DNA from 2 places in the Brevundimonas nasdae genome. Region 1 is predicted to be linked to the other one. Evidence: riboswitches for the same ligand, from Rfam matches in the RefSeq annotation. Region 1 holds a riboswitch; the other holds the start of a gene.
The links. A riboswitch is a leader RNA that binds a small molecule or an ion and turns the genes downstream of it on or off. The one in region 1 is predicted to bind cobalamin.
Positions count from the first base shown of each region.

Region 2: another riboswitch for cobalamin. It lies ahead of KWG56_RS02785 (acyl-CoA thioesterase); the one in region 1 lies ahead of KWG56_RS08030 (DUF1852 domain-containing protein).

Region 1 is NZ_CP080034.1:1,648,304-1,652,897, reverse strand. It holds gene KWG56_RS08040 (flavin reductase family protein) at 1-13, opposite strand, end outside; gene KWG56_RS08035 (methionine synthase) at 105-1,133, opposite strand; gene KWG56_RS08030 (DUF1852 domain-containing protein) at 1,162-2,148, opposite strand; cobalamin riboswitch at 2,257-2,464, opposite strand; gene ku (non-homologous end joining protein Ku) at 2,586-3,434, shown strand; gene ligD (DNA ligase D) at 3,462-4,594, opposite strand, start outside.
Region 2 is NZ_CP080034.1:577,494-582,087, reverse strand. It holds gene rplC (50S ribosomal protein L3) at 1-461, opposite strand, end outside; gene rpsJ (30S ribosomal protein S10) at 483-788, opposite strand; gene KWG56_RS02785 (acyl-CoA thioesterase) at 1,048-1,827, opposite strand; cobalamin riboswitch at 2,132-2,336, opposite strand; gene KWG56_RS02780 (outer membrane beta-barrel protein) at 2,587-3,363, shown strand; gene KWG56_RS02775 (head GIN domain-containing protein) at 3,512-4,405, opposite strand; gene KWG56_RS02770 (cupin-like domain-containing protein) at 4,518-4,594, opposite strand, start outside.

The DNA.
Region 1 (4,594 bases):
TCAACATATTCATGTGTTTGAACCCTGGGGCGCCGCATTCAGAGCGGCGTCGGCGAGCGCTCGGGCTTTTGTCATCAAGCCCGAGCGCCCGCTTCGATCATCTGTCAGGCGGACAGTTCTTTACGGATGATTTCGGCGCCTGCGCCCAAGGCCTTCAGTTTGCCGGTCGCGACGCGACGCGACAGGGGAGCCATGCCGCAGTTTGTGGCAGGATAGAGCTTGTCGGCGTCCACGAACTGAAGGGCCTTGCGCAGGGTGTCGGCGACTTCTTCCGGCGTTTCCACGGTGTTGGTGGCCACGTCGATGGCCCCGACCATGACCTTCTTGCCGCGAATAAGCTCGATCAGGTCCATCGGCACACGCGAATTCTGGGCTTCGAGCGAGATGATGTCGATGCTGGACTGCTGCAGCTTGGGGAAGGCTTCCTCATACTGTCGCCACTCCGAGCCGAGGGTCTTCTTCCAGTCCGTATTGGCCTTGATGCCGTAGCCGTAGCAGATGTGGACTGCGGTCTCGCACTTGAGCCCTTCGGCGGCCTTTTCCAGGGCCGCGACACCCCAGTCGTTCACCTCATCGAAGAAGACGTTGAAGGCGGGTTCGTCGAACTGGATGATGTCGACGCCAGCGGCTTCAAGCTCGCGCGCTTCCTGATTGAGGATTTTGGCGAACTCCCAGGCCAGCTTTTCGCGGCTCTTGTAATGGTCGTCATAGAGGGTGTCGATCATAGTCATCGGTCCGGGCAGGGCCCATTTGATCGGCTGTTTGGTCTGTTGGCGCAGGAATTTGGCGTCGTCGACGAAGACCGACTTCGGACGGCTGACAGCGCCGACGACGGTCGGGACGCTGGCGTCATAGCGGTCGCGGATCTTGACGGTCTTGCGGGTTTCGAAATCGACGCCGTCGAGGTGTTCGATGAAGGTCGTGACGAAGTGCTGGCGCGTCTGTTCGCCGTCGCTGACGATGTCGATGCCGGCGTTCAGTTGATCGCTCAGGGACAGACGCAGGGCGTCCTGTTTGCCTTCGATCAGTTCGTCGCCTTGCAGTTTCCAGGGCGACCACAGCGTCTCGGGCTGGGCCAGCCAGGCGGGCTTGGGCAGGCTGCCGGCGGTCGAGGTGGGGAGAAGAGTTTTCATGGTGGCGACTTTGTTGTTCTGGGTCTGATCAGGCGGCGAAGTTGGCGGACCACTGGTCGAGAACGGCCTGATGCGGCTTGATGAACCGTTCCTCGACGAACTTGCCCTGTTCGACGGCCAGGCGGTTGCGTTCTTCGCGGTCGTAGACGATCCGGGTCAGCGAATAGTCCTGGTATTTCAGGCTGGGCTGATACTGTTCCGAGGCGGGCGAGTTGGCGTTGTAGATCTCGGGGCGATAGATCTTCTGGAAGGTCTCCATCGTGCTGATGGTGCTGACCAGTTCGAGATCGGTGTAGTCGGCCGTCAGGTCGCCGATATGGTAGAAGGCCAGGGGGGCCACGCCGTTTCGCGGCATGAAGTAGCGGACCTTCATCCCCATCTTCGCGAAATACTGATCGGTCGGCGAGAACTCGTCATTCTCATATTCGAGGCCCAGGGCAGGGTGTTCGGCGCCGGTCCGGTGGTAGGTCTTGTTGCTGGACACGCTCAGGCAGATGACGGGCGGCTTGCTGAAATTATCACGATAGGCGCGTGAGTTCAGGAAATGCTTGAACAGCTTGCCGTGCAGATCGCCGAATCCTGCTGGCGGACCAGCATTGGGGTGGGTCTTCAAATGCTCCGGCAGAACCACGCTGAAGTCATAGTCGCGGACGTAGGAGGAGAAGTTGTTCCCCACGACCCCTTCGATGCGCTCACCGGTGTTCTTGTCGATGATCGTCGTCTGAAGGATTTCGATCAGGGGGAAGGCCTCGCCGCTGTCACCGGCGACGACGCTCATCTCGACGGTGATGATCTGCAGTTCGACCGTGTAGCGATCGCCCTTTGGATTGTCCCAATGGGCCAATGAGTTGAAGCGGTTGTCGATCATCCGCAGGGTGTTGCGCAGGTTCTCCTGACGGCTCTCACCGCGCGCCAGATTGGCGAAGTTGGTCGTGATCCGCGTGTTCTCGGCAGGGCGGTAATCCTCGTCGAGCGCCGTGCGCTTGATGATGAAGGTGAATTCGCTGCTCGCCATGGTCTCTGCCGTTGATGCTGTGGCGAGACAGCGGACAGGGACGCGCGAACGCACACGCGGAATCGTTCCAGCGCAGCATTCATGCGACCTGGCCGGACACCCCGCCGGAGGACGTTATCTGTCGGGGCAGGTCTCCTGGCTCGCGGGTCACGGCTTCGGGTCCGGCCTTCCCGAGAGCGAATGCTCTCAGTGACACAAGATGGACCCTTAGCTCGCCGCTTACAGTTGCGGGGGCAGCACCGGCATCGCACCGGCTTCCCTCTTAGCTTCGCGCCGCCCGAGAGCGACGTGAAGAACCTCGACCATTGGAAATTGCCACAATCGCCGCTCATGTCAATCAAGATATAAAGATATCTTTATGTGATTATGCGATGTCGGTTCCCGTGCCGCGAACGGAAACGCGCCTGACGCATTCCATTGGCCAAGGGAGAAGCAACATGGCCGCACGTCCGACCTGGCAAGGGCATCTGAAACTGTCGTTGGTCACCTGTCCGGTGGCCCTCTTTACGGCGACGACCAGCACCAATGACGTGCGGTTTCACCTGATCAATCCGGACACCAACAACCGCATCCGCATGGTGCCGACGGACCCAGACACCGGGCCGGTGGAGCGCAGCGATCTGGTGCGCGGCTATGAGGTGTCCAAGGACGAATATGTTCTGTTCGACGACGCCGACTTCGATCAGGTCAAGCTGGAGAGCACCAAGACAATCTCCATCGACAGGTTCGTGGATGAAGCCGACATCGACCGCCTGTACTGGGCCGATCCCTTTTTTGTCGTGCCGGAAAAGGGGGCGGGCGTCGAAGCTTTCGCCGTCATCCGCGACGCCATGAAGAAACAGGGCAAGGTGGCGTTGGGGCAACTGGTGCTGCGTGGCAAGGAACGGCAGTTGGCGCTGGAAGTGCGCGACAAGGGTTTGATCGCCTACACCCTGCGCGCCCATGACGAGGTGCGCGACGCCGCCGACTATTTCGACGATATCCCGACGGTGAAGGCGGACGCCGACATGGTGGAGATCGCAGCGCGGATCATCGGCCAGAAGGAGGGCGACTTTGACGCCTCCCAGTTCAAGGATCGCTATGACGAGGCGCTGCGCGAGATGATCAAGGCCAAGGCCAAGGGCGGCAAGGGCCTGGTCGACATCGCAGAACCGGACGACACCAATGTCATCGACCTGATGGCGGCGCTGAAGAACAGCCTCAAGGGCGGCGGAGGCGACAAGAAGCCCGCTGCCAAGAAGGTGCCGGCGAAGAAGCCTGCGGCCAAGAAGAAGTCGGCCGCCTGATCCTTTACGGGCAAGGAGGAGAGAGGTTCAGAGGCCCATCTTCTTCAGCGCAGGTCTCAGGTTCGCCGCTGACGCGCGGAAGTCCGCCCATGGGTCCGACTTCTTCAGCAGGGCAGGGTAGGTCCACAGGTTGAAGGCCGCCGGGTCGAGGCCCGGCTTCACCTGGTCCCACGACAGAGGAAAGGCGATCCCGGCGCCGGGCCGCGCGCGCGGCGACCAGGGCGCGACCGCCGTCGCCATACGGCCGTTGCGCAGATAGTCGATGAAGATCTTGCCGCCCCGCGCCTTCTTGGCCAGGGTGGTGGTGAAACGGTCGGGCGCATCGACGCGGATCGCCTCTGAAACCGCCTTGGCGAAGGCCTTGTTCTGGTCCCAGGTCACCCGGGATCGGGCGTCGGTCTTGATGGGCGCGACCACATGCAGGCCCTTGCCGCCGGTTGTCTTGACGAAGGGCGTCAGGCCCAGGCCCTCCAGTCTCGCCTTCACCACCTTGGCCGCCGCGATGACGTCCGCGAAATCCAGGCCTTCGTCGGGATCGAGGTCGAAAGTGATCTGCTCCGGCGTCTCCGGGTCGCCAGGCTTGCAGCCCCAGGGATGCAGCTCCAGTCCGCCCGACTGGCCGATGGCGACCAGACCGCCGACATCGACGGCGGCGACATAGGGGGTCCGCGCCTTGACGTCGATCAGCTTCAGGCGCGGGTTCGATCCGCTCATGGCGTGCCGCTGGAAGAACATCTCGCCGCCTATGCCTTCGGGGGCGCGGATGATGGATGTAGGGCGATCCGCTACATGAGGCAGGATGCGCTCCGCCGCCGCCTCGTAATACCGCGCCAGGTCGGCCTTGGTGATCGCGGGCCGGTCGCCGACAGCGGGCCACAGCACCTTGTCAGGGCTGGACAAAGTGACGCCAGCGACCGTGACCTTGCCGGGTTTCGAGGTCGGGCGAACTGTCGTGGTCGTCTTCTTCTGCGGCTTCATGTCGGCGGGCGGCTGCGGGACCTGGGTGACCTCGGCGGCGGGCTTGTCCTCACGCAGCCCCTTGAACGCCGCCTGACGCAGCGACCCAGCCTCGGTGTATCCGCCGTGTTCGATCTCGGCGACCAGCACGGGTTTCAACCAATGGATGTCCTTGGCCGCCTTGGGTGCGCCCGGCCCGGAAA
Region 2 (4,594 bases), 1.1 Mb from region 1:
CCCGGATCTTGACGTTGACCGGTCGAACCATGCGAGCGGTGCGAAATCGACACACCGTGCGTGGCGCGAAGGCCGCCGAAGTTCCAGCGCTTCATCGCGCCGGCGAACCCCTTACCGATGGTTTCACCTTGGATGTCCACCTTCTGGCCGACCAAGAAGTGTTCAGCCGAAATCTCGGCGCCCACGTCCAGCAGACCGTCCGCATCAACGCGGAACTCGGTGACATAGGCCTTGGGTTCGACCTGGGCCTTCGCGAAGGTTTCGCGTTGAGCCTTAGCCGTGTTCTTGGCCTTCTTGGTGCCAGCGCCCAGCTGGAGAGCGACGTAGCCGTCACGCTCCTGGGTACGTTGGCCGACGACTTGGCAGCCGTCGAGCTGCAGCACAGTGACCGGTACGTGCGCGCCGTCTTCGGCGAACACGCGGGTCATGCCCAGCTTCTTGGCGATCACGCCCGTGCGCATCGGATCCCGCCTCTTTCTACTTTAAATCTTGATCTCGACGTCCACACCGGCGGACAGGTCGAGCTTCATGAGCGCGTCCACGGTCTGCGGGGTGGGGTCGACGATGTCGAGCACGCGTTTGTGCGTGCGGATTTCAAACTGCTCACGCGACTTCTTATCGACGTGCGGCGAGCGGTTCACGGTGAACTTTTCGATCAGGGTCGGCAACGGAATCGGACCGCGAACGGTCGCGCCGGTGCGCTTGGCTGTATTGACGATTTCGCGCGTCGAGAAATCGAGGACGCGGTGATCAAAGGCCTTGAGCCTGATGCGGATGCTTTGATCCATATCGGTGCTAACTTCCAATGCGGTCGGAGGACCGCGTCCCTGTGAACTATTTCAAAGACCGAAGGCCTTCGGGCAAAAAGCCCTCAGGAAACGCAAATCCGCAAAAACGAGCGGCCCACGCAGTTGCCCGCGAAGGCCGTGAAATCCCAAGAAGCTGCAAAGAACAGTGACTTAGGTCGTTCTTGCGAACCGCGTCTGCACCGAAGTGCACAGCCGGTCCAACAAGAGTGGTGGCTTATGCCTGCCGATTCCGATTTCGTCAAGCGGCGAAACCGTGTCCTGGCGGGCTGTTTTCGGGTTTTGCAATCGGGCTGGATCGGCCCGCCTTATCGACCGCGACCATGACGAATTCCGCCACGGCGGAGCGGCGGCGTTCGCCCGTCAGCAGGGCCTCAGACCACAGCTCGACCTCTATGGTTATTGAGGACCGGCCAACCTTGGTGGCGCGTGACGCCAGTTCGATCATGTCGCCCTCTCTTATAGACTCGGAGAAGTCGATGCGGTTGGACGCCGCCATGACCATCACCGCCCGCGCCTCCTTGGTGGCGCAGACAAAGGCGGCCTTGCCCATCAGCTTCAGGGCGTCGCCGCCGTACAGGGTGCCATAGTGATTGGTCCAGGCGGGGAAGACCATCTCCACCGCCCGCAGCCAGCCGTCGCCGACATTCTGACCATTGGCGGGCAGCGGCGGCAGATCGCCCTGCCCCTCCTGGCGCGGAGCCACCATATTAAAGACGCCCCGCGTGCACAGCCGCCGTTCGCCGCTGACCGGCGCCTCGGCCCACAGATCGACCTCCACGCCCATTGATGTGCGCCCGACGCGCACGACGCGGCCCGTAGCCTCGACCATCTCGCCGATTCGGGCTGGCGCAGCGAAGTCGATCCGCTCGCAACTGGCCGTCACCGTCGGCCGTCGCGCATGACGCGCCGCCGCCAGGAAGGCCACCTTGTCCAGATGCGCCAGGCCGACGCCGCCGAACAGAGTGCCGTGGTGATTGGCGTCGCCGGGAAACACCATGTCGATCAGGGTGACGCTCATGACCGGTCCCCCTCGTCTCGCCGGGATCTGACCACTTGCGTCATGTTCATCAGGCCGCACAGGTCGGCCGCTGCGGACAGCAGCGAAGCGGCCTTGAACCTTACGGCCCACTGGGCGCCGCGCGTGTTCGTCCGCTCAGACCTCGGGCCGATGCTGGGAAGGCGTGGGGTCGCCACCTTTAGGACTGGGCGGGGCATGGCTGAAAACCTGTGTTGTGGCCAGGTCTCGAGCAGGAACGCGCGAACGCCCGCGCGGACATGCGGGTCCGGCGGCGCACTTGCGGCCTGACCGGGCACCCCGCCGGAGGACGTTATCTGTCGGGGCAGGTCTCCTGGCTCACGGGTCGACATCTCGGACCCGGCCTTCCCGGCGCCGGAACGCCAGTGACACGATATGGACCCTCGACTCGCCGCTTACAGTTGCGGGGGCAGCGCCGGTTTCACACCGGCTTCCCTCTTAGCTCCACGCAATCCGAAGACCCCGTGCAGACCACGACGCCTTCAGATGACCTGAGATCAGCTGCGCCGTCAATCACACGGACACCCCCTTAATCTGATGACGGAATTGCCGCCCGTTAACCCCTTGCCCCAAGTCCTCCGCGAGTGTGACACATTGCAGACACAACCCGTGGCCGAACCGTCACAGTACTGTTGCAAGTGCTTAATCTAACGGCGGTTTCATGCCGGAATCGTCCGGGTCCTGATAGCAGCCCCCTCCCCGGCTCCCCTCCGGGGCACAGACTGCTAAGGAAAAAGAACAATGAAGACGATCCTCCTCGCGACGGCCGCCGCCGCCACCATGATCGCCGCTCCGGCTTTCGCTCAAGACGCCATCGGTTCGGTCGCTGTCTCCTACACCAACCCGTCGGTCGACGCAGACGGCTTCAACAAGGTCGCTGCTGACGTATGGTCGGTCGACGGCACCGTCGCCCTGCCCGTCAAGGACTGGACCGTGACCCTGAACGGCGCTGTCGACTACACCAAGGCTCTGGGCGCCGACGACACCTCGGCCATGCTGGCTGCTCACGGCACCAAGCTGTGGACCTCGGACGTCCGCGCCGGCGCCTTCGTCGCCGCCAACACCATCGGCACGGGCGACACCGTCTGGACCGTCGGCGCTGAAGCCCAGAAGTACCTGGCCAACGCAACCCTGACCGGCGCTGTCGCCTGGAGCGACACCAGCATCGGCGACGTCTGGACCGTCGGCGGCGACGCTGCCTACTACGTCCTGCCGAACCTGCGCCTGAACGCTGGCGTCAGCTACAACAACGTCGACGTCACGGGCGGTAGCGTTGACGCCTGGACCTACGGCGTCGGCGCCGAGTACGAAATCAAGGACACGCCGTTCTCGGTCGGCGCCGCCTACACGCGCGCTGACATCAAGTCGGTCGACGTCGACACCTGGTCGTTCAACGTCCGTTACGCCTTCGGCGGCGGTCTGCAAGCTCGCGACCGCGCTGGCGCCAACCTGGGCGTCCCCGCGATCACGCGCGTCCTGACGGGCTTCAAGGCTCCGGCCAAGAACGTCTCGATGTAAGACCTTCGGGTTTTCGAATGCAGAAGGCCCCGGCGGAGCGATCCGCCGGGGCTTTTTCATGCCCGTCGTCCGCTGGGCTGCGGGCGCGAAAAAGGCCCCCGGGGTTCCACGACCGGGAGCCTTCCTCTCGCGGCGGAGAGTTCGGGTCTTAGCGCCCGATGTTCAGATTCCCGGAGCCGACGACCGAGCGTTTCACCTGGCCCGTCGCGGCGCCGACATTCACATTGCCCGAGCCTGCGATGGAGACGTCCAGATCGCCGGTCGTTCCACCGAACCGCACGTTGCCCGAACCGCCGATGGCGACCGAGAAGCGCGGCATCTGGCCCTCGCGGATGGCGATGCCGCCTGAACCGCCGACCGCCGCTTCGCCGCGCCCGTCAACGCGCGCCACGGTGATGTTGCCCGATCCGCCGACTGAGGATTTCAGCCTGTTGGTGGCGCCGGCGTAGATCGAGCCCGATCCGCCGACCGAGGCCTCCAGTTCCTGCGACGTGCCCGTGCGGATCGTGCCGGAGCCGCCCAGGCCCACTTCCAGCTTTCCGTCGACATTGGCCACCGTCCAGTCGCCGCAGCCGCCTGCGCCCAGATCGACCGAGCGCGCGCCACGGCCGATGGCGCCATAGACGGCCCCGCTGGCGCTCAGATCGACGTCTCGGGGGCTGCGCACGACGATCAGCGGCGCGTCTTCCAGTCGGATGCGTCCCACGCCCCCGCCGACGTTGACCGTGGCGCCTTCGCCCGGCTGCCGTGCATTGGCCGGGCCGCTGTTGCAGGAGCGGATCGCATCGCTGCTGCCGAACACGCCGCCGCGGCGCAGGCCGCCGTCGATGCGGACGTTGCGCCCTTCGCGACGCACCTGGACGGCGGGAAGGTTGGAGGCGCCCTGGGTGATCTCCACGCCGATGTCGTTACGATCCTCGACGATCACCACGACGCGGGCCACCGCATTGCGAATCTCGACATCGGCGGCGGACGCAGGCGCGGCGGCGGCGCTGACGGCCAGAGCGGCGGTCGCGGCGGCGATGAACAGTGCTGACTTCATGAACTTTCCCTTCCCGGATCTGATGAGAAGGTGCGCGAGCAGGCGCCGAAAGTCATTTTAACTCGGCGTCATGAATCCAATTTAACATTGGCGGACGCCGGGCGTCGCGGGTTCAGGAGCGCAAGGCCCCTGCGCCGTCCTCGACGCCGACTTCCGGCTCGAAGTCCCGCTCGAAATGGGCGATCCGGC